4 regions of the Teichococcus cervicalis genome follow, and region 2 is predicted to be linked to each of the others. Evidence: predicted binding sites of a transcription regulator. Region 2 holds the regulator's gene; each other region holds the start of a gene.
What was found. The regulator LexA, encoded in region 2, represses DNA repair genes until DNA is damaged. The targets are predictions, from matches to a motif close to TGTTCTANNTANGTTC.
Positions count from the first base shown of each region.

Region 1: QE401_RS15500 (putative DNA modification/repair radical SAM protein) is a predicted target of LexA. The motif match lies at 2,322-2,337, and genes of this name have one in related genera.
Region 3: QE401_RS15715 (PA0069 family radical SAM protein) is a predicted target of LexA. The motif match lies at 2,778-2,793, and genes of this name have one in related genera.
Region 4: uvrA (excinuclease ABC subunit UvrA) is a predicted target of LexA. The motif match lies at 2,421-2,436, and genes of this name have one in related genera.

Region 1 is NZ_JAUTAJ010000004.1:2,480,733-2,485,864, forward strand. Features, by position in the region: gene QE401_RS15490 (ATP-binding protein) at 1-194, shown strand, start outside; gene QE401_RS15495 (TIGR03915 family putative DNA repair protein) at 237-1,034, opposite strand; gene QE401_RS15500 (putative DNA modification/repair radical SAM protein) at 1,040-2,299, opposite strand; gene QE401_RS15505 (hypothetical protein) at 2,461-3,630, shown strand; gene QE401_RS15510 (patatin-like phospholipase family protein) at 3,627-5,132, shown strand, end outside.
Region 2 is NZ_JAUTAJ010000004.1:1,131,035-1,136,166, forward strand. Features, by position in the region: gene moaC (cyclic pyranopterin monophosphate synthase MoaC) at 1-212, shown strand, start outside; gene QE401_RS09145 (molybdopterin molybdotransferase MoeA) at 212-1,417, shown strand; gene lexA (transcriptional repressor LexA) at 1,554-2,321, shown strand; gene QE401_RS09155 (ComEC/Rec2 family competence protein) at 2,278-4,593, opposite strand; gene gltX (glutamate--tRNA ligase) at 4,673-5,132, shown strand, end outside.
Region 3 is NZ_JAUTAJ010000004.1:2,529,741-2,534,872, reverse strand. Features, by position in the region: gene QE401_RS15735 (NUDIX hydrolase) at 1-621, shown strand, start outside; gene QE401_RS15730 (hypothetical protein) at 876-1,109, shown strand; gene QE401_RS15725 (sulfite exporter TauE/SafE family protein) at 1,228-1,971, opposite strand; gene QE401_RS15720 (TIGR04282 family arsenosugar biosynthesis glycosyltransferase) at 1,988-2,653, opposite strand; gene QE401_RS15715 (PA0069 family radical SAM protein) at 2,850-3,971, shown strand; gene moaB (molybdenum cofactor biosynthesis protein B) at 4,056-4,589, opposite strand; gene QE401_RS15705 (GGDEF domain-containing response regulator) at 4,576-5,132, opposite strand, start outside.
Region 4 is NZ_JAUTAJ010000004.1:945,131-950,262, reverse strand. Features, by position in the region: gene QE401_RS08320 (LysR substrate-binding domain-containing protein) at 1-628, shown strand, start outside; gene QE401_RS08315 (hypothetical protein) at 638-1,360, opposite strand; gene ssb (single-stranded DNA-binding protein) at 1,637-2,179, opposite strand; gene uvrA (excinuclease ABC subunit UvrA) at 2,457-5,132, shown strand, end outside.

The DNA.
Region 1 (5,132 bases), 1.3 Mb from region 2:
TCGCCCGCGAGCACATCCCGCGCCTGACCGAACGCTTCTACCGCGTCGATAAGGCGCGCAACCGCAAGGATGGCGGCACCGGCCTCGGCCTCGCCATCGTCAAGCACATCGTCAACCGGCATCGCGGCCAGCTGCTGATCGAGAGCCAGGAAGGGGCGGGGGCCACCTTCAAGGTGTGGCTGCCGGCGGAATGAAGGGAAGAATCCGGGGGGACAGGGTCCCCCCGGACCCCGCCTTCAGTGGGCCTTCTGGCGGCGGCGGGGCGCTGCGAACTCCTGGCCGAGCATGGCCTGCACGCGGCCCTCGGCGCCGCGCATCAGCTGCGGGATCACCGCCGCCTCGGGCAGGTTCTTCCAGTACTTCTTGGGCATCTCGGCCTTCATCGCCTCGGGCTTCAGCCGCGCCGGGTTGAAGATGCTGGCGAAATAGATCCGCCAGAGATCCTCCGCCGCATCCTCGGCGGGGGCGTCCTCGCGGCGGGCGCCGGGGGCGAACACCACGGCCTCGCCATCCCAATGCGCACAGCGCCGCGGCGTCAGGATCGACCAGCGCAGCGCGGCGAAACGCCGCTGGAAGAAGCCGGCCTCCGCCTCGACGATATGATGCTCCGGCTCGAACCAGGCGACGCTGCGCGGGCCGGCCTCCGTCTCCACCTCGCGGAAGCGCAGGAAGGCATGCATCTTGTGCGCGTCCCGCCGCACCGCCCGCGCCATCGCCGACAGCCGCGCCAGCCGCGCATCCGTGGGATCGCGCAGCAGCGCCGGCCGCGCCCGCCCGGCCCAGAACAGCGCATAGGCCAGCGCGAAACGCTCCGGGTCCGCATGCAGCAGGGCGCGCTCCACCAGCTCCAGCACCGGGCGCGGCACGGCGAGCGGAGAGGACGCCGCCGGCAGCGCGGGCGGCGCGCCATCGAACAGGCCGGGCGCCTCGCCGGGCAGGCGCCAGGCCACATCCTCGGGCCGGATGCCGGCGGCCAGCAGCCCGCGCGCCGCCCGCCGCCACCCCGCCACATCGGCCGGGCCGTCCAGTTGCACGGGGATCACAGGGCGAGCGCCAGCTGCGCCGGCCGCGCCGCGGCGGCGAAGGCGCTGCCCGGCCGCAGCTGCTGCCGCAGCAGGGCGGAATCGATCTGCCCCGGCGGCGGCCGGTGGTCCGGCGCCAGCAGGAAGGGCGCCACCTTGCGCAGCGGCACCCGCAGCCGCGCCAGATCCGTCAGCCGGACCGCCCCCGCCCCGCGCGCCGCCAGGATGCGGTCGACATTGCGCGCGCCGAGCCCCGGCACCCGCAGCAATTCCTCCCGCCCCGCCCGGTTGAGGTCGAGCGGGAAGATCGCCCGGTGCTTCAGCGCCCAGGCCAGCTTGGGATCGATCTCCAGATCCAGCATGCCGCCCTCCCCGCCCGAGAGAATCTCCTCCGTGCCGAAGCCGTAGAAGCGCAGCAGCCAGTCGGCCTGGTACAGCCGGTGCTCCCGCAGCAAGGGCGGCGCCTGCGGCGGCAGGGCGGAGGAGGCGTCCGGGATCGGCGAATAGGCCGAGTAGTAGACGCGCCGCAGCTTGTAGCGCCCATACAGCGTGGCGCCGGTGGTCAGGATGCGGCGATCGTCGCTGTCATCGGCGCCGACGATCATCTGGGTGGATTGCCCGGCGGGGGCGAAGCGCGGCGGCTGGGCGCGGCGGGCGCTGCGCTTGGCCTCCTTCGCCTCCTCGATGCCGCTGGCCAGCAGCCGCATGGCGCCACCGATGGCGGGCGGGCGCTTCTCCGGCGCCAGGCGTTGCAGGCTGCGCTCCTGCGGCAGCTCGATATTGATCGACAGCCTATCGGCCCAGCGCCCGGCCTCGGCCAGCAATTCCGGCGCCGCCTCGGGGATGGATTTCAGGTGGATATAGCCGAGGAAGCCATGCGCCTCGCGCAGTGTGCGGGCGACGCGCACCAGCTGCTCCATCGTGTAGTCGGGCGAGCGGATGATGCCGGAGCTGAGAAAAAGCCCCTCGATATAGTTGCGCCGGTAGAAGGCCAGGGTCAGCCGGACCAGCTCGTCCACCGTGAAGCGGGCGCGCGGCACGTTGGAGGTGGCGCGGTTGATGCAATAGGCGCAGTCGAACACGCAGGCATTGGTCAGCAATACCTTCAGCAGCGAGATGCAGCGCCCATCCGGCGCATAGGCGTGGCAGATGCCCATGCCCTCGGTGCTGCCGAGCCCCCCCGCCCGCGAATCGCGTTTCTCGGTGCCGGAGGAGGCGCAGGAGGCATCGTATTTGGCGGCATCGGCCAGCAGGGCGAGCTTGGCGCGCAGATCCATGGCACAGGCAATCCCGGAACTATGTTCCTCATATGTTCTATCAATGCCGAAACCAGCAAGGGCCCGCCCGGAAGGTTTCTGAATCACGAATTATTGACATAAAAATTTCCCGTGAGCCGATACGTTGCGAAATCGAATAGAAATCGCAAAGGATGCGGCGCATGCGGCCTGCTGCCCTTGGGCTCACTGGCCTCGGCTTGCTGTGGCTTGGCGGCTGCGATCAGCGGAATTTCGGCCATGTCGCCACCCTGGCGACCGAGGCGGAAACCCGCCTGGCCGTCGTCTCGCGCCCCGCCCAGGCACCGGCCGCTGGCCTGTCCGCCGTTCCGGCACAGATCACCTGCCTGGAGCCGAGCCCGGATGTGGCGAAGGCGCTGTCCACCAGCCACCAGGCCAGCGCCTCGGCGCAGCTCGACGCCACGCCGCCGCAATGGCAGAGCCCGGCCTCCCTCGCCGCCGCGGCCAGCGCCTCGCGCGCGCGGAGCGAGGCGATGGCCCAGCTGACCGAGCGCATGGCCACCATCCAGCTGCTGCGCGACGGGCTGTACCGGGCCTGCGAGGCCTATGCCAATGGCGCGGTGGGGCCGATCAGCTACGCGCTGATCCTTTCCCGCTACGGCGACACCATGGTCACCCTGCTGGGCGCCGAGACCGCCGCCGGCGCCTTCGGCCGTGCCATGGCCGGCATTGGCGGGGCCGCCCAGGGCGATGCCCTGGCCGGCAGCGCGGCCGTGGACAAGGCCGCGCTGGAGCAGGCGGAGACCCGGCTGCGCGAGGCCAGCGGGAAACTGTCGGAAGCCCAGGACGCCCTGAACCTGATGGCTCCGGACGCGCCCGGTCGCCAGGGCCAGATCGACCTCGTGGCCACGCTGAAGCGGCAGGAGGAGGACGCCCGGCGCGCCGTCGGCGCGGCGCGCGAGACGGCGACCCGCAGCACCGCGCGCGCTACGGTACAGCCCGGCGGTGCCATCCACGGCCGCTCGGGCTCGCCATCGGAGAGCGTGGCCCAGCACATCGCGGCGATGCAGAAGACCTATATGGAGGTGCCGCATCTGCCGCCCCTGCTGGTGGCCTGCGTCACGGCGCTCAGCACCTCGGCCATGGTGTTGCCGGCGAGGGAGGGCGCCCCGGCCGCGGCGGAGCAGTCCCGCTTCCGGGCCCTATGCGACACCCAGCCCGATGGCCGGCCGGGCCTGCTGATGCAGATCGTACAGGCCGCGATCACGCTGACCCAGGAGGAGGCCGCCAGCCGGCACAGGGTGGCCGAGAGGCAGGCCGGGCTCGAAGACCCGCCGCCGGGACGGCAGCCCCCCTCCGGGAGGCGGCCATGAACGCTGCCATCAGCGGCGGGGCCGCGCCCGGCGGCGCCAGCGAAGACGCCTCCGGCCACAACATCCATGTCGACCGCCAGAAGGCCCTGGCCGAGGAATATGCCGCGATCTGGGGCAGGGAGGCGCCGAAGGACTGGCCCGCCTATCTGGACGCCATGTATGACGCCGCGCCCGCCGCCCTGTGCCTGTCGGGGGGCGGCATCCGCAGCGCGGCCTTTTCGATCGGGGTTCTCCAGGGCCTGGCGCGGCGCGGGCTGCTGGCGCAGTTCCACTATCTCTCGACCGTCTCGGGGGGAGGCTATGCTGGCGGCTGGCTGACCCGCTGGATCGCCGAGCAGGTGAAACGCGATCCGCAGGCTGAGAAGGATCCGCCTGCCGCGCGCCTCAGGGCCGTGCAGCAGGTGCAGGCGGCGCTGGGCAGGCCGGAGCCACCCCGGCTGCAGGGCGCCCCGCCCGCGCCTCTGCGCCACCCCGAGGCCGCACCGCTGCGCGAACTCCGCCGCTGGACCAATTTCCTCACCCCCAGCACCGGCCTGGCCTCGACCGACACCATGGCCGGGCTGGCGCTGTGGCTGCGCAACCTGTTGCTGATCTGGCTGATCCTGCTGCCCGCTCTCCTGGTCCTCGCGCTACTGCCCGAACTCGTCGCACGATCTCTGTGGGCGATCCGGAATTACTGTCCGCCTCACCTGGCCTGGTTCCTTATCCTGGTCGCGTCGGCAGCGCTGCTGGTCCGGGCGGTAAGGCAGAGCTGCGTGGCCCTGCCGAGCTATTCGCTGCAAGGCAGCACCCCAGCCCAGCAGAGGCCCGGCGCCGCAGGCGGCCGCCAGGAGAGCGGACCACAGCAGGCGAACAGCAAAACCGCGTCGCCTTTGACAGCGCCGCAGCTGCAGCGGTGTATCGTCTGGCCCTGCTTGATCTGGGCCGCCATTTTATCCGCTCTTCTGCTCGTCCCGAACCATCTCGATGGCTGGCACACCACCGGCGCCGCGCTTGTGCTGCTGCTGGCCAGCGTGATCGGCTATGCCTGGGCAGCGCTGGAGCTGGAGGCGCACCGCCGCCATTTTCAGCAGAATTGGGGACGCTGGCTCATCGCCTGCTGCGGCTCGGCCCTGGCGCTCTGGCTCTGGCTGACCTTTGTGAAGAACCAGTGGCTTGCAGAGGAGGCGACCTCCCTGCACCGGGCACTGGCCGTCAGCCTGCTGCCGCTCGGCATCGTCGGTGCACAGACAGTGCTGACCTCGCTGTATGCCGGGTTGCGCCACACCGACGGGGAGACGCCGGGGCTGATGCCCGATCTCGACCGGGAATGGATGGCAAGGCTGAGTGCGTTGAAACTGTTCTCGCCACTCGCCTGGGCCGCATTGAGCCTGATCTGCCTGGCGCTGCCGGCCTGGCTGCAAACCTCCGCCGCATTCTCCTGGTGGTCCTCCGCCGCCGCCACCTTCGGTGCCGGCAGCGGCCTGCTCTCCGGCTGGCTGGGGCGAAGCGGCGCCACGGGT
Region 2 (5,132 bases):
TGGTGCCGGAGGGCGAGAATGCCATCGCCATCGAGGCGCGGGTGAAGACCACCGGCCCCACCGGGGTGGAGATGGAGGCGCTGACCGCCGTCTCGGTCGCGGCGCTCACCGTCTATGACATGTGCAAGGCGATCGACCGGGGCATGCGCATCGAGGGGATCGGGCTGGCCCATAAATCGGGTGGCAAATCCGGCGTCTGGGACGCCGCCTGATGCTGCCGGTCGAGGAAGCCAGGGCGCGCATCCTCGCCGCCCTCTCCGCCACCGGCGCCGAGACGGTGTCGCTGCCCGAGGCCTGGAACCGCGTGCTGGCCGCCCCGGTGGCGGCGCGGCTGACCCAGCCCCCCGCCGCCGTCTCCGCCATGGATGGCTATGCGCTGCGCGCCGGCGATGGGGTGGAGGGCGCGACACTCCGGGTGACCGGCAGCGCCCCGGCCGGGCATCCCTTCGCTGGCCGGGTCGGCCCTGGCGAGGCGGTGCGCATCTTCACCGGCGCCGTGCTGCCCGAGGGGGCGGATGCCATCCTGCTGCAGGAGGATGCGACCGCCGGCGAGGGCGTGGTGACGGTGCGGGAAACCGTGCGCGCCGGGCGCTGGATCCGCCCCGAGGGGCTGGATTTCCGCGCCGGCGATATTCTTCTCGCTCCCGGGCGCCGGCTGACGGCGCGCGATATCGGGCTGGCGGCGGCGGCCAACCATCCCTGGCTCGCGGTGCACCGCGCCCCGCGCATCGCCATCCTGGCCACCGGCGACGAGATCGTGCTGCCGGGCGAGCCGCTGCCGCAGGGCGGCATCGTCTCCTCCAACGCGCATGCGCTGGCGGCGCTGGTGCGCGCCTTTGGCGGCCAGCCCGTGGTGCTGCCGATCGCCGAGGACCGCGTGGAGAGCATCGCCGGCGCCGCCCGCGCCGCACGCGGCTGCGACCTGCTGGTCACCACCGGCGGCGCCAGCGTGGGCGAGCATGATCTGGTGCAGAAGGCCCTGGCCCCGCAGGGGCTCGAGGTGGATTTCTGGAAAATCGCCATGCGCCCGGGCAAGCCGCTGATCTGGGGCCGCCTGGGCGAGACCCCGCTGCTCGGCCTGCCGGGCAATCCGGTCTCGGCGCTGACCTGCGCCGTGCTGTTCCTGTGGCCGGCCATCGCCCGGCTGAGCGGGCTGCCGGACACGGCGCCGCCCTTCCGCCGCGCCGTCACCGCCGCCGACCTGCCGCAGAATGACGGGCGAGAGGACTACATGCGCGCCTTCGTCAGCCGCAGCGAAGAAGGCCAGCTGCTGGTCACCGCGGCGCAGCGCCAGGACAGTTCGATGATGCGGGTGCTGGCCGGGGCCGAGGCGCTGCTGCGCCGCGCCCCGCACGCCCCCGCCTTGCCGGCGGGCGAAACGGTCGAGATCATCCTGCTGTCGGAGCTGGGCATCTGAAGCGTCGCAGGCATCAGGGACAAGTCGCGGAAAATACGGCATTCCGCAGTTGACCGGCGCGAAAGAACTTTCGTAGAACATCTCTCTGGTTGCCGCTTTGTTCGCGGCTGCCCCATGCCGCCAGGGAGCGCCCCCCATGCTGACCCGCAAGCAACATGAGTTGCTGACGTTCATCGACCGGCACCTGCGGGACACCGGCTTCTCGCCCTCCTTCGAGGAGATGAAGGACGCGCTGAAGCTGCGCTCGAAATCCGGCATCCACCGGCTGATCACCGCGCTGGAGGAGCGGGGCTTCCTGCGCCGCCGCGCCCATCGCGCCCGCGCGCTGGAGGTGATCCGCCTGCCCGAGAGCCTGGCCCAGTCCGCCGCCCCCACCCCCCTCGCCGAGACGGCCGCCCCCGCCGAGGCGCCGCGCCCCGAGGCCGCGCCGGGCTTCGCGCCGCCCGGCTTCGCCCCGAATGTCATCCGCGGCAATTTCGCGCCGAACCTGCCCGGCGTCGCGCATGCGGCGGCGGAGGCCGGGGCGGTGCAGCTGCCGCTCTATGGCCGCATCGCCGCCGGCCTGCCGATCGAGGCGCTGCGCGACCAGGGCGCCAGTGTCGAGGTGCCGATGGCCCTCCTCGGCCAGGGCGATCATTACGCGCTGGAGGTCGCCGGCGATTCGATGATCGGCATGGGCATCCTGGATGGCGACACCGTCATCATCCGCCGCGACGACACGGCCGAGAACGGCTCGGTCGTGGTGGCCCTGGTGGATGAGAACGAGGTCACGCTGAAGCGGCTGCGCCGCAAGGGCAATTCCATCGCGCTGGAGGCCGCCAACCCGCAATACGAGACGCGCATCTTCGGCCCCGACCGGGTCAGGGTGCAGGGTCGTCTGGTGGGTCTGCTGCGCCGATACTGAGCGCTGGCTCCGCCGCCGCGCTGGCCTGGGCAGCGCGGTTGCGCGGCAGCGGGCGCGGCGGCACCCAGGGCCGCGCGCCGCGCCAGGCGCGGTCGGACAGGATCTCCACCCCGCCCGGGCGCAGCCAGACCGCATGGGCGCCGTCGCGCCAGACGCTGAAGCGGTCCAGCACCAGGCTTTCCGCACAGCGGCCACGGATCGGCTCGGCCGAGAGCAGCAGCGCCGCCCGGCCGCAGACCGGCTCGGCGCGCAGCTCGGGCGGGGCCGCCTCGGGCCCCCTGCCCCGGCCGCGCGACGCCGGGCGCGGCGCGCGCAGCAGCAGCACCGCCGGCCCCGCCGGATCGGGCTGGAAGCGGCAGGCGCTGGCGTCGCAGGACAGGCCCGGCAGGCCGGGCTGGTCGATCGGCAGGCTGCTGCCCGTCTCCTCGCCCCAGCCGCGCAGCCAGGAATCGCGCAGGAAGGCGGTGCCGCCCGGCTGGCGCTGCAGCGCCACCCCGGCCCCGGTGCGGATGGCGATCAGCCGCGCATCGGAGGAGACCAGGATGTCCGGCGGCCGCACCGCCAGGCCGCTGAGCAGGCCGAGCGCGATCAGCGGCACCCCCCAGAGCCGCCAGCGCTGCCGCCACAGGCAGAGCCAGACCAGGCCGAGGCTCAGCAGGCCCAGCCCCCAGCCCGGCATCGGCCGCGCCGGCAGCGCCGCCCCCGGCCAGGCGGCGACGCCGCGCGCCACGGACAGCACCCCCTCCACCCCCCAGCCCATGATCCACAGCGGCCAATCCTCCAGCCCCAGCGGCCAGGCCAGCATGGCGGCGAGCCCGGCCGGCATCACCAGGAAGGAGGTCAGCGGCACCGCCACCATATTGGCCGCCAGCCCATAGAGCTGCAGCCGGCCGAAATGGTGCAGCCCGTAGGGCAGTGTCGCCAGCCCGGCCAGCAGCGAGGTCAGCAGCAGGCCCAGCGGCCAGAGCAGGCAGGGCAGCAGCGCATGGCGCGCCGCCGCGGCGCGGCGCCAGGCGGCCAGGCGCGGCGCCACCGCCTCGGCGCCTGCGATCAGCACCAGCACGGCGGCGAAGCTCATCTGGAAGGAGGGGCCGAGCAGCGCCTGCGGCGCCATCAGCATGACGATGGCCGCCGCCAGGGCCAGCGCCCGCAGCGACAGCGCCCGCCGCCCCAGCAGCACGCCCAGCACCACCAGCGCCGCCATGCCGAAGCTGCGCAGCATCGGCACCTGCAGCCCGGTCAGCAGCACATAGAGCAAGCCCAGCAGCAGCCCGACCGGCGCCGCCACCCGCTTGCTGTCGAGGCGAAGCGCGAGCGCCGGCCACAGCGCCAGCAGGAAGCGCGTCACCGCGAAGCCCAGCCCCATGACGATGGAGACATGCAGGCCGGAGACGGAGAGCAGATGCGCCAGGCCGGAATCGCGCATGGCCTGCATCGCCTCGGCCGGGATGGCGGCCTGGCTGCCGGTGAACATGGCGGCGCTGATCGCCCCGTTGGCCCCCGGGAAACCGGCGGCCGAGAGGCTGTCCATCACCCGCCGCTCCAGCCGCGCGCGCAGCCCCGCCGCCAGCCCGTCGCCGCCCTTCGCCCGGGCCGAGACCCGCTCGGCCGGACCGATGGCGAAGCCGGAGCCGCCCAGGCCCGAGAAATAGGCGTCGCGCTGGAAATCCCAGGCGCCGGGCGCGGCCGGCGCCGGCGGCGGGCGCAGCAGGGCGCGCACCCGCAGCACCTCGCCCGGCCAGGGGCGCAGCGGATCCCCGGCGCGCAGCCGCAGGCGGATCAGCCGCGGCGCCGGCGCCGCGCCCTCCGCCCAGACGGCGCCGCGCAGCGTCACCCGCAGCGCACCGGGCAGCTGCTCCACCGAGGCGACCTCGCCCCGCACCAGCACGGCGCGCGCGGGCAGGTCGAGCGGCGGCGGCTGCAGCGCGGCCTGCCACGCCCCCCAACCGAAGCCCATGGCGGCGCAGCCCAGCAGCCCCAGCCACCACCCCGGCAGCGGCCGGCCGCGCCGGCCGAGCCAGAGGGCGGCGCCCAGCAGCGGCGGCGCCAGCCCCAGCCAGGCGGCGGATGGCTCCACAGGCAGCGCGAAATACAGCAGCAGCCCGAGTCCGAGCGCCACCGGCCACCACAGCGGCAGCCGGGCCCATTCCGCCTCCAGCCGCGCCGCCACACCCGCCGCAACGCCCCGCCCCGCCAGGGCCAGGCCGCGCCGCGGCCGCGCCCGCGGGGCGGCGGTGGCATGCGGCGCGGCGATGGCGTGATCTGAGGGCATGGCTTCTCAACCGACACGCGCACTCTACAGCGAGGGTGTGTGGTGGTAGAAGCACCGGCTCGAAGGAATTGGCCGAGCAATGACCGTACGCACCCGTTTCGCCCCCTCCCCGACCGGGTATCTGCATATCGGGGGGGCGCGCACCGCCCTCTTCAACTTCCTCTTCGCCCGCCACCATGGCGGCCAGTATCTGCTGCGCATCGAGGACACCGACCGCCAGCGCTCGACGCCCGAGGCGGTGCAGCAGATCCTCGACAGCCTGGAATGGCTGGGGCTGACGCCGGACGAGCCGCCGGTGATGCAGACCGCGCAGGAGCCGCGCCACGCCGCCGTGGCGCATGAGCTGCTGGCCGCCGGCAAGGCCTATCGCTGCTACTGCACGCCGGAAGAGCTCGCCGAGATGCGCGAGACGGCGATGAAGGAAGGCCGCCCGCCGCGCTATGACGGCCGCTGGCGCGACCGCGACCCGTCCGAGGCGCCGGAGGGCGTCAAGCCGGTGATCCGCATCAAGGCCCCGCGCGAGGGCGAGACGGTGATCC
Region 3 (5,132 bases), 1.4 Mb from region 2:
GAAGAGCTGACCCGCCGCCTCTCCGACCCGGCCCGGCTGCGCTGGCTGGCCGAGCGCGTGGCGTCCGAGGACCGCGCGCTGGGCGAGCAGCCGCTGGACAGCGCCGCCGGCCCGGCCACCCTGGGGAAGCCGTCCGCCGTGCTGGTGCCGGTGGTGCTGGGCCCGCGCCCGAGCCTGCTGCTGACGCTGCGCGCCGCGAAGCTCTCCAGCCATGCCGGGCAGGTCTCCTTCCCCGGCGGCCGCATCGAGCCGGGCGAGAACCCCGAGCAGGCGGCCCTGCGCGAGGCGGCGGAGGAGATCGGCCTGGATCCGCGCCTGCCGCGCCTGCTCGGCCGGCTGCCCGGCCATGTGACCGGCACCGGCTATCACGTGACGCCGGTGCTGGCGCTGCTGGAGCCGCCGCTGAACATCCTCCCCTCGCCGGATGAGGTGGAGCAGGCCTTCGAATACGATCTCGCCGCGCTGCTCGACCCGGCGCTGCCGGAGCGCCGCACGGCGATCTGGAAGGGCGAGCGGCGCAGCTTCTATGTCTGGCCGCATGCCACCCATTACGTCTGGGGCGCGACGGCGGCGATCATGCGCAACCTGGCCCTGCTGCTGCGGCATCCCGACGCGGCCTGAGCGCCGCCGGCGCGGTGCTGCCCGCCGGCTTGTTGCGATGCCGTTCTTGTGTTGCGCGGCCCCGCCCGGGTGAGTGTAGCCTTCCCGTGAGGTCCAGGCTCGTCCCCTGGGCCGCAGGCTCAGCCCGGCTGCCGACCCCGCCCTCGCCGATGCCGCACCGCCCGGCTCGCGGGCCGGGCCGGCGCGGCGGGCTGCGCTCCCCGACAGGACCCGCTCCTCCAGCACCCTCCCGCGCGGCATGAAAGGTGGCAACCATGACCCAGGACCCGAAGGCGCTCCCGGAAGCCTCACAGCCGGCGCAGCCCCAGCTGCCGGAGGCCCCTCTGCCCCTGGCGGAGTCCGAGCTCGACACCGTCACCGGCGGCCTGGTGGCCGTGAATTACGGCCTGATCGGCGTGCAGCTGAACAGCCAGCTCAGCCAGTCTGCCAGCAGCCTGCAATCCCAGATGGGGTCCTTGTTCAACGGCAAGGTGCCGGGCGGATCCTAGGGCCGCGCGGCCTCCCGGCGCGGGCAGGGCAGGCTGGCGGGCGGCGCTGACCTGACGGCGCGCCGGCCGCGCGCCGGCGCCATGCCCTGAGCGCCGCCGCCCCTTCGTCGCCGCCGCCTCAGCGCAGCCCGTCCCACAGCGGCAGGCCGAGCAGCGCCGCCAGCCCGATCAGCAGGAAGCAGGCGCGGCGGAAGCCGGCCTCGCTGGCCAGGCCGAACAGCCGGCTGCCCACCCAGATGCCGAAGGCATAGGGCGGCGCCACCAGCGCGGCCAGCAGCGCCGCCTGCAGCCCGAGCAGCCCGCCCGCCAGATACACCGCCGCGCTGATGGCGCCGCTGCAGGCGAAGAACAGCACCAGATTGGCGCGCACCTGCGCCGCCGGGATGGCGCCGCCCAGCCAATAGGCCACCACCGGCGGCCCGCCCAGCTGCGCCGCCCCCGAGCACAGCCCGGACGCCGCGCCGACGCCGAGCGACAGCGGCAGCGCCGGCCTTCCGCCATAGCGCCAGCCTGAGGCCAGCAGCAGCAGCATCGCCGCCGCCAGGGCGCAGATGCCCCAGCGCAGCGTCTCCGGCGGCAGATGCAGCAGCAGCCAGGCCCCGGCCGGGGCGCCGGCCAGCGCGCCGGCCGCCAGCGACAGCGCCTGGCCGCGATCCGCCCGGCGCCAGGCCGGCGGCAGCATCGGCAGGGCGGTGACATTGTCGACCAGCAGCAGCACCGGCGCCGCCAGCTGCGGCCCCAGCGCCGCGCTGGCCAGCGGGATGAAGATCAGCGCCGCGCCGAAGCCGGAAAAGCCGCGCGCCAGCCCGGCGGCCAGGGCCGCGCCCAGCGTGACCGCCAGCGCCATCGGATCGGGCAGCATCGCGATGTCCCTCGGCTCAGCGCTTCCGCTTGCGCTCGGCGCGGCGCGGCGGCGCGGGGCGGGCGCGCAGCCGGCGCAGCCCGGTCCAGGCGCGGCGATCCTGCCGCAGCGCCAGCAGGTCCTCCGCCGTGTCGATGTCGCGCAGCGTGCGCAGCAGGGCGATGCGCCGGCCGGCGAAATTGGCCAGCGTGTCGGCCAGCGCGTGCTCGCTGTCCCAGCGCACCGCGCCGAAGGGGCGGGCGGGGCGGCGCGGCGCCAGCCCGGCCAGCCAGAAGCCGCCATCCTCGGCCGGGCCGAACACCGCATCGGCGCGGCCCAGCGCGCGGAAGGCGGCGGCGATGTCGTCGGCCGTGATGCCGGGAATGTCGCTGCCGATGACCACGACACGGCCCGGATGCCGCGCGGTGCAGCGCGCCAGCCGCTGGCCGAGATCGCCCGGGCCCTGCGCCCCGCGCCGCGGGAAGCCGCGCAGCAGCCAGCCGGGCAGCCCGCCGCCGCCGATGGGCGCCAGCGCCAGGATGGTGCGCCAGCGCCGGTCCCGCCCCGGGCCGCGCGCCATCTGCGCCAGCTGCGCGCGGTGGAAGCGCAGCGCCGCCACCGGGCCGATGCCCCTGGCCAGCCGGCGCTTCACCACCCCGAGCCGCGGCGCGGCGGCGAAGATCAGCAGCGTGTCGTTCCTCATGGCCCGGCCCCTTGGGGCGCCGCGGTCTCCGCGCCCGGATCAGACATAACGGGAACGCCGGCCCCGGACCAGACCGCCGCCCGAGTCGCCCGGCCCTGGCCCGGCGCCGCCAGGGCGCTTTCGGCGTTCTTATGATGTTCTTGACTTCGCCGGGCCGCTGGCGAAAGAGTCGCGCGAACGGAAGGGGAACCCGTCAATGCCGGATGGCAGCATCCGCGCCGCCGCCACCACGCTGCTGGACGGGGCGCGCAAGGGCCGTGGCGCCACCAGCAACCCGGCCGTGCGCTTCGACCGGCTGGCGCTGGAAGCCTTCGACGATGGCTGGCAGACGCTGGAAGAGGCCTTCGGCGCGCTGCCGCCCCTGCCCACCACCCTGACGCGCGACGCCGCGCGCTCCGCCATCGCCTGGAACAGCTCCCCCGATGTCGGCTTCGACCGCGCGGTGAACCCCTATCGCGGCTGCGAGCATGGCTGCGTCTATTGCTACGCCCGGCCCAGCCACGCCTATCTCGGCCTCTCCCCCGGGCTGGATTTCGAGACCAAGCTGCAGTTCAAGCCGGAGATCGGCGCGCTGCTGGAGAAGGAGCTGCGCAAGCCCGGCTATGTGCCGCGCCCCATCGCGCTCGGCTCCAACACCGACCCCTACCAGCCGGTGGAGCGCCGACTGAAGCTGACCCGCACCGTGCTGGAGGTGCTGGAGCGCTTCGGCCACCCCGTCACCATCGTCACCAAATCGGCCGGCGTGCTGCGCGACCTCGACATCCTGCAGCGCCTGGCGGCGCGGCGGCTGGTGCGGGTCTGCCTCTCCGTCACCACCCTCGACCCGGCGCTGGCCCGCATCCTGGAGCCGCGCGCGGCAACGCCGGCCCGCCGGCTGGACGCGCTGGCCCGGCTGTCGGAGGCCGGCGTGCCCACCGCCGTGCTGGCTGCGCCGATGATCCCGGCGGTGAACGACATGGAGCTGGAGCGCATCCTGGAACGCGCCGCCAGCGCCGGCGCGACGCGCGGCGGCTACGTCCTGCTGCGCCTGCCGCTGGAGATCGCCGGCCTGTTCGAGGATTGGCTGCGCGAGCACATGCCCGACCGCGCCGACAAGGTGCTCTCCCTGGTGCGGCAGACCCGCGGCGGGCGCGTCTATGACAGCGATTTCGCCCAGCGCATGTCCGGCACCGGCCCCTATGCCGAGATGCTGGCGCGGCGCTTCCGCGTCGCGGCGCAGAGGCTGGGGCTGGGGAAGCGGGAGGGCGAGGGGCTCGATTGCTCGGCCTTCTGCCCGCCGGAGGATCTCAGCCTGCCGAAGCAGCTGGCGTTGTTCTGAAAAGCGCAGGGGGCTCTGCCCCATCGGACGCAGTGCGTCCGATCCCCGCCGGGGGGACAGGGTCCCCCCGGACCCCGCCTTCGGTTAGCGCAGATGTTCCTGCAGGCGGGGCATCAGCTCGACCAGGTTGCAGGGGCGGTGGCGGGCATCCAGCTGGAACCGAAGGATGTCGTCCCAGCCATCCTTCACCGCGCCCGAGGAACCCGGCAGCGCGAACAGGTAGGTGCCGCCCGCGACCCCGCCAATGGCGCGCGACTGCATCGTCGAGGTGCCGATCTTCTGGTAGCTCAGCATGCGGAACAGCTCGCCGAAGCCCTCGATCCGCTTCTCCAGCACCCGGTCGAAGGCCTCCGGCGTCACGTCGCGGCCGGTGATGCCGGTGCCGCCGGTGGTGATGCCGACATCCACCTCCGGGTCGGCGATCCAGCCGCGCAGCACCGCCTCGATCGCATCCACCTCGTCGCGCACGATCTGACGGCTGTGCAGCCGGTGCCCGGCGCCCTCGATCCGCTCGGCCAGCAGCGCGCCGGAGCGGTCGCTCGCCAGGTCGCGGGTGTCGGAGACGGTCAGCACCGCGATGGAGACCGGCAGGAAGCGACGCGATTCATCGATCGGCATGGCGGGAGACCTCCTGCGGCTCGGCCAGCGCCACCTGGTTGCGGCCGGCCCGCTTCGCGGCATACAGCGCCGCATCGGCCGCCGATATCATCGCCTCGGCCGCGCCGCCAGCCTCGCCGCTCCCCTCCGGCGGCAGCCCGGCGATGCCGGCGCTGAAGCTGACCCGCAGCGGCGCCGTCCCGGTCTCGAACACGGTCGCGGCGAAGCGGCTGCGGATGGCGTCGATCAGGCCGCGCGCCGCCTCGGGCGGGGTGTTCAGCAGCAGCACCGCGAACTCCTCCCCGCCATAGCGGCCGAGCAGATCGGTGCGGCGCAGCCGCCGCTGCAGGCTGCGCGCCAGGCCGCGGATCACCCGGTCGCCCATCAGATGGCCATGCGTGTCGTTGACCGACTTGAAATGGTCGAGGTCGATCAGCGCCAGGCTCAGCGTCTGCCCCTCGCGCCAGGCGCGCAGCAGCTCCAGCTCCAGCCGGTCCTTGAAGCGGGCATGGTTCAGCAGCCCGGTCAGGCTGTCCGTGTCCATCATGGCGCGCAGCGCCCGGG
Region 4 (5,132 bases), 190 kb from region 2:
CGGCCTGGGCGCCATGCGCCACGCGGCGCCGCAGCGGCTGCGCATCGGCGCCTACACCCTGTTCGCCAGCCGCTGGCTGATCCCGCGCTGGAGCCGGCTGCGCGCCGCCCATCCGGGCTTGGAGATCGAGCTCGAGACCAGCGCCGACCCGCTGGAGCTCTCCCCCGGTGCCTTCGACGCGGTGATCGCGGTGACCGATGCCAGGCCGCGCCCGGGCCTGGCCATGCTGCCGCTGGTGCCGATCGCCATACTGCCGGTCTGCGCCCCCTCCCGCCTGGCCGGCTTCGACTGGCGGCGGGAGCCGCTGCTGCATTCGCGGCAGCGGCCGGAGGATTGGCCGCGCTGGCTGGCCGCCGCCGGCATCGAGGGGGTGGATGCAAGGCGCGGCCCGCGCTTCGAGAGCATCGCTCTGGCGCTGGACGCGGCGGCGGAGGGGCTGGGCGTCGCCCTGGCCATCCAGGCCCTGGTCGGGCCGGATTTGGCCGCCGGGCGGGTGGCGGCGCCGCACCCCTATCTGCGGCCGACCTCGCGCCACTTCACCCTGTTGCACGATGCCGAACGCGCCGGCGAGCCGGCGCTGGCCCGGCTGCGCGACTGGCTGGCGGCCGAGGCCGGCGGCGCGGCCTGAGGCCGGGCCTCAGCCGTTCAGCCGCTCGACGCTCAGCAGCCGGTTCGGCAGGGTCTGGTAGGTCTGCGCGAAGAAGCGCCACTGCCCCTGCTGGCGCAGGCCGATGATGGTCGCCCGGTTGTCCGGGTTGCCATAGGCGCGCGGCCCCGGCCGGGACTGGCGGTCGAAGATGTCCGCCATCGGGCCGAAGGCGGCCTTGCCGGCGGCCCCGCCCGCATAGGACGGGTCGGGCCTGGTGTGCGAGACGATCCGGCTGCCATCCCGCGCCGCCATGCCGAGGCCGAAGGTGCAGCCGGAAAGCTGCGAGGTCAGCGCGATGTCGGGCCCGCCCTCGCCGGGCAGCACGACATAGGAGGTCACAGCGCCGGATTGCTGGTCGCTCATCGGCACATACCAGGCGTCCAGCTGCCGGTCGGCCGCGCCGCCACCGGCGGGCCGCAGGGTGAATTTGTCGCGGCTCCGGCTGCGGCCGAGTTGCCCGGCCAGGCCGGTCTGGAAGCCCTCGAAGCTGGCGGTGTCTTCATCGATCTCGAACAGCCCGCGACGCGGCGGCACGGAGCGGGTCGGGATGGTCAGGCTGGGCGTCTCCGCGGCGCCGGCGGCGCGGAAGGACGGGAAATGCTCGCGCCGGTGCGCCGTGCCCGAGGGCAGGCCGACGACGTAGAAGACATGGCGGCGCAGGAAGGCCAGCGGATCGGCCCTCAGCCCTTCCAGAAACTCGGCAGCGTTCACGCTCTGCTCTCCCCGGACACGACGCCATCCGGAAGCCGCGTCCGGCTCCCACCCCGAGCGATGGCGGCGCCGGGGCGATGGCGCGCGGAGCTTGGCAGAGCCGGCAGGCCCGGCAATGCCCCTTCCCGGCCTTGTCAGCCAGATGCCGAAGCTGTGTGCCCGGTGCGGAGACCGGCCGGGCCGCCTCCGGAGGCCAGCCGGGAATGAAAAAACCCGCAGGCATCGATGATGCCTGCGGGCTGGGTCTCCGCACCTGCCAGGGCGGCACAAGGCCGCTCAGAACGGGATGTCGTCGTCCAGGTCGCTGCCGCCGCCCTTGGGCGCGTCCCAGCCGCCGCGCTGCGGCCGGCCGCCGCCACCCGAGCCGCCATTGCGCTCGCCGCCGCCATAGCCGCCGGAGGAGCGGCCACCGCCGCCATAGCCACCGCCGCCCTCGGAGCCGCCGCCGCCACCCATGCCGCCGCCCTCGCCGCGGCCGTCGAGCAGGGTCAGCTCACCGCCGAAATTGCGCAGCACCACCTCGGTCGAGTAGCGGTCCTGGCCGGACTGGTCCTGCCACTTCCGGGTCTCGAGCTTGCCCTCGATATAGACCTTGCTGCCCTTGCGCAGATACTTCTCGGCGATCTCGCCCAGCTTCTCGTTGAAGATGGCCACCGAATGCCACTCGGTCCGCTCCTGGCGATTGCCCTCGCGGTCCTTATATGTGTCCGTGGTGGCGAGGCGCAGATTCACCACGCGCCCGCCATTCTGGAAATTCCGCACCTCCGGGTCCTTCCCCAGATTGCCGATCAGGATCACCTTGTTGACGCTGCCGGCCATGCCGTCTGGTCCTTCACCCGTTCTGGCCCTGCGCGGCCGGGGCCCGTCCCCTGCAAACGGGGCTGGCGTTCCGGCCGGCGGGGCGGATCATCACCTTGATGTGCGCCCTTCGGGGCGCGTCGGCGCAACCTAGCCATCCCGCTGCCACGTTGCCACCCCCCGAGGTCGTCTCGCCGGTCGGTCTGGCAGCGCGGGGCCTGTTGCGCCCTCTTCCCCCCGTATATTAATCCTGGCACAACAGGAACACAATGCGAACGCTCGCCCCCAGGAGCCTGACGTGACGAAGCCGCAAACGCCCACCGGCCAAAACGACCAGATCCGCATCCGCGGCGCGCGTCAGCACAACCTCAAGAACATCGACATCGACATCCCGAAGCACACGCTGACGGTGCTGACCGGCCTGTCCGGCTCGGGCAAATCCTCGCTCGCCTTCGACACCATCTATGCCGAGGGCCAGCGCCGCTATGTCGAGAGCCTCTCGGCCTATGCGCGGCAGTTCCTGCAGCTGATGCAGAAGCCGGATGTCGATTCCATCGAGGGCCTGTCGCCGGCCATCTCAATCGAGCAGAAGACGACGAGCCACAATCCGCGCTCGACCGTCGGCACGGTGACCGAGATCCACGACTATATGCGCCTGCTCTGGGCGCGGGCCGGCGTGCCCTATTCGCCGGCCACCGGCCTGCCGATCGAGGCGCAGACGGTCAGCCAGATGGTCGATCGCGTGCTGGCCATGCCGGAGGGCACCCGGCTGCTGCTGCTGGCCCCCGTGGTGCGCGGCAAGAAGGGCGAGTTCCGCAAGGAGCTGGCCGAATACCAGCGCCGCGGCTTCGAGCGGGTGAAGATCAACGGCACGCTGATGCGGATCGAGGACGCCCCCGCCCTCGACAAGCGCAAGAAGCACGATATCGAGGTGGTGGTCGACCGCGTCGTGGTCGGCAATGACGGGCTGGCCCAGCGCCTGGCCGACAGTTTCGAGACGGCGCTCGGCCTGGCCGATGGCGTCGCCTATGCCGAGGCCGCCGATGCGAAGGAGGGCGCGGAGCCCGAGCGCACCGTCTTCTCCAGCCGCTATGCCTGCCCCGTCTCCGGCTTCACGCTGGAGGAGATCGAGCCGCGGCTGTTCTCCTTCAACTCGCCGCAGGGTGCCTGCCCGGCCTGCGACGGACTCGGCACCGAGAGCTTCTTCGACGCCGCGCTGGTGGTGCCGGATGAGGGGCGCAGCATCGCCGATGGGGCGGTGGCCGCCTGGGCCGGCAACAGCGCGCCCTATTACGACCAGACGCTGACCAGCCTGGCCAAGCATTTCGGCATCAAGACCAGCACCCCCTGGGGCGAGCTGCCGGCCAAGGTGCGCGGCGGCATCCTGAACGGCACGGGGGATGAGGTCGTCACCCTGCGCTACAAGGACGGGTTGCGCGCCTATGAGGTGAAGAAGCCCTTCGAGGGCGTGCTGCCCAACCTGGCCCGCCGGCTGCGCGAGACCGACAATCCCTGGGTGCGCGAGGATCTCTCGCGCTACCAGGCGGAGCGGCCCTGCCATGCCTGCTGCGGCGCCCGGCTGAAGCCGGAGGCGCTGTCGGTGAAGGTGGCCGGCCGGCACATCGCCGAGGCCAGCGACCTGTCGATCCGCAAGGCCCTGCCCTGGTTCGAGGGGGTCGAGGCCACGCTGACGCCCCAGCGGGCCGAGATCGCCCGCCGCATCCTGAAGGAGATCATCGAGCGGCTGCGCTTCCTGCTCGATGTCGGGCTGGACTACCTGTCGCTGGCCCGTTCCTCGGCGACGCTGTCGGGCGGCGAGAGCCAGCGCATCCGTCTGGCCAGCCAGATCGGCTCCGGCCTGACCGGCGTGCTCTACGTCCTCGACGAGCCCTCGATCGGCCTGCACCAGCGCGACAATGAGCGCCTGCTGACCACGCTGCGGCGGCTGCGCGACCTCGGCAACACCGTGCTGGTCGTCGAGCATGACGAGGACGCCATCCGCACCGCCGACCATCTGATCGATATCGGCCCGGCGGCCGGCGCCGGCGGCGGTCGTGTCATCGCCCAGGGCACGCCGGAGGAGGTGGCGGCGCATCCGGACAGCATCACCGGCGCCTATCTCTCGGGCCGCCGGCACATCGCCGTGCCGGAGAAGCGGCGCGCGCCGGACCCCGCGCGCATGCTGCGCGTGGTCGGTGCCACCGGCAACAATCTGCGCGGCGTCACGGCGGGGCTGCCGCTCGGCACCTTCACCTGCGTCACCGGTGTCTCCGGCGGCGGCAAATCGACCTTCGTGATCGAGACGCTCTACAAGGCCGTGGCGCGCCGGCTGATGGGCGCCGGCACCGTCCCCGCCCCGCATGAGCGGATCGAGGGGCTGGAACATCTCGACAAGATCATCGACATCGACCAGTCGCCGATCGGCCGCACCCCGCGCTCCAACCCGGCCACCTATACCGGGCTGTTCGCGCCGATCCGCGACTGGTTCGCCGAGCTGCCGGAAAGCCGCGCGCGCGGCTACAAGCCGGGCCGCTTCAGCTTCAACGTCAAGGGCGGGCGCTGCGAGGCCTGCCAGGGCGATGGCGTGCTGAAGATCGAGATGCACTTCCTGCCCGATGTCTACGTCACCTGCGACACCTGCAAGGGCAAGCGCTACAATCGCGAGACGCTGGAGGTAAAGTTCCGCGGCAAGTCGATCTCCGACGTGCTGGAGATGACGGTGGATGAGGGCGTCGAGTTCTTCTCCGCCGTGCCGGCGATCCGCGAGAAGCTGCGGGTGCTGCGGGAGGTGGGGCTCGGCTACATCCATCTCGGCCAGCAGGCGACGACGCTGTCGGGCGGCGAGGCGCAGCGCATCAAGCTGTCGAAGGAGCTGTCGCGCCGCGCCACCGGCCGCACCCTCTACATCCTGGACGAGCCGACCACGGGGCTGCATTTCGAGGATGTGCGCAAGCTGCTCGAGGTGCTGCACCAG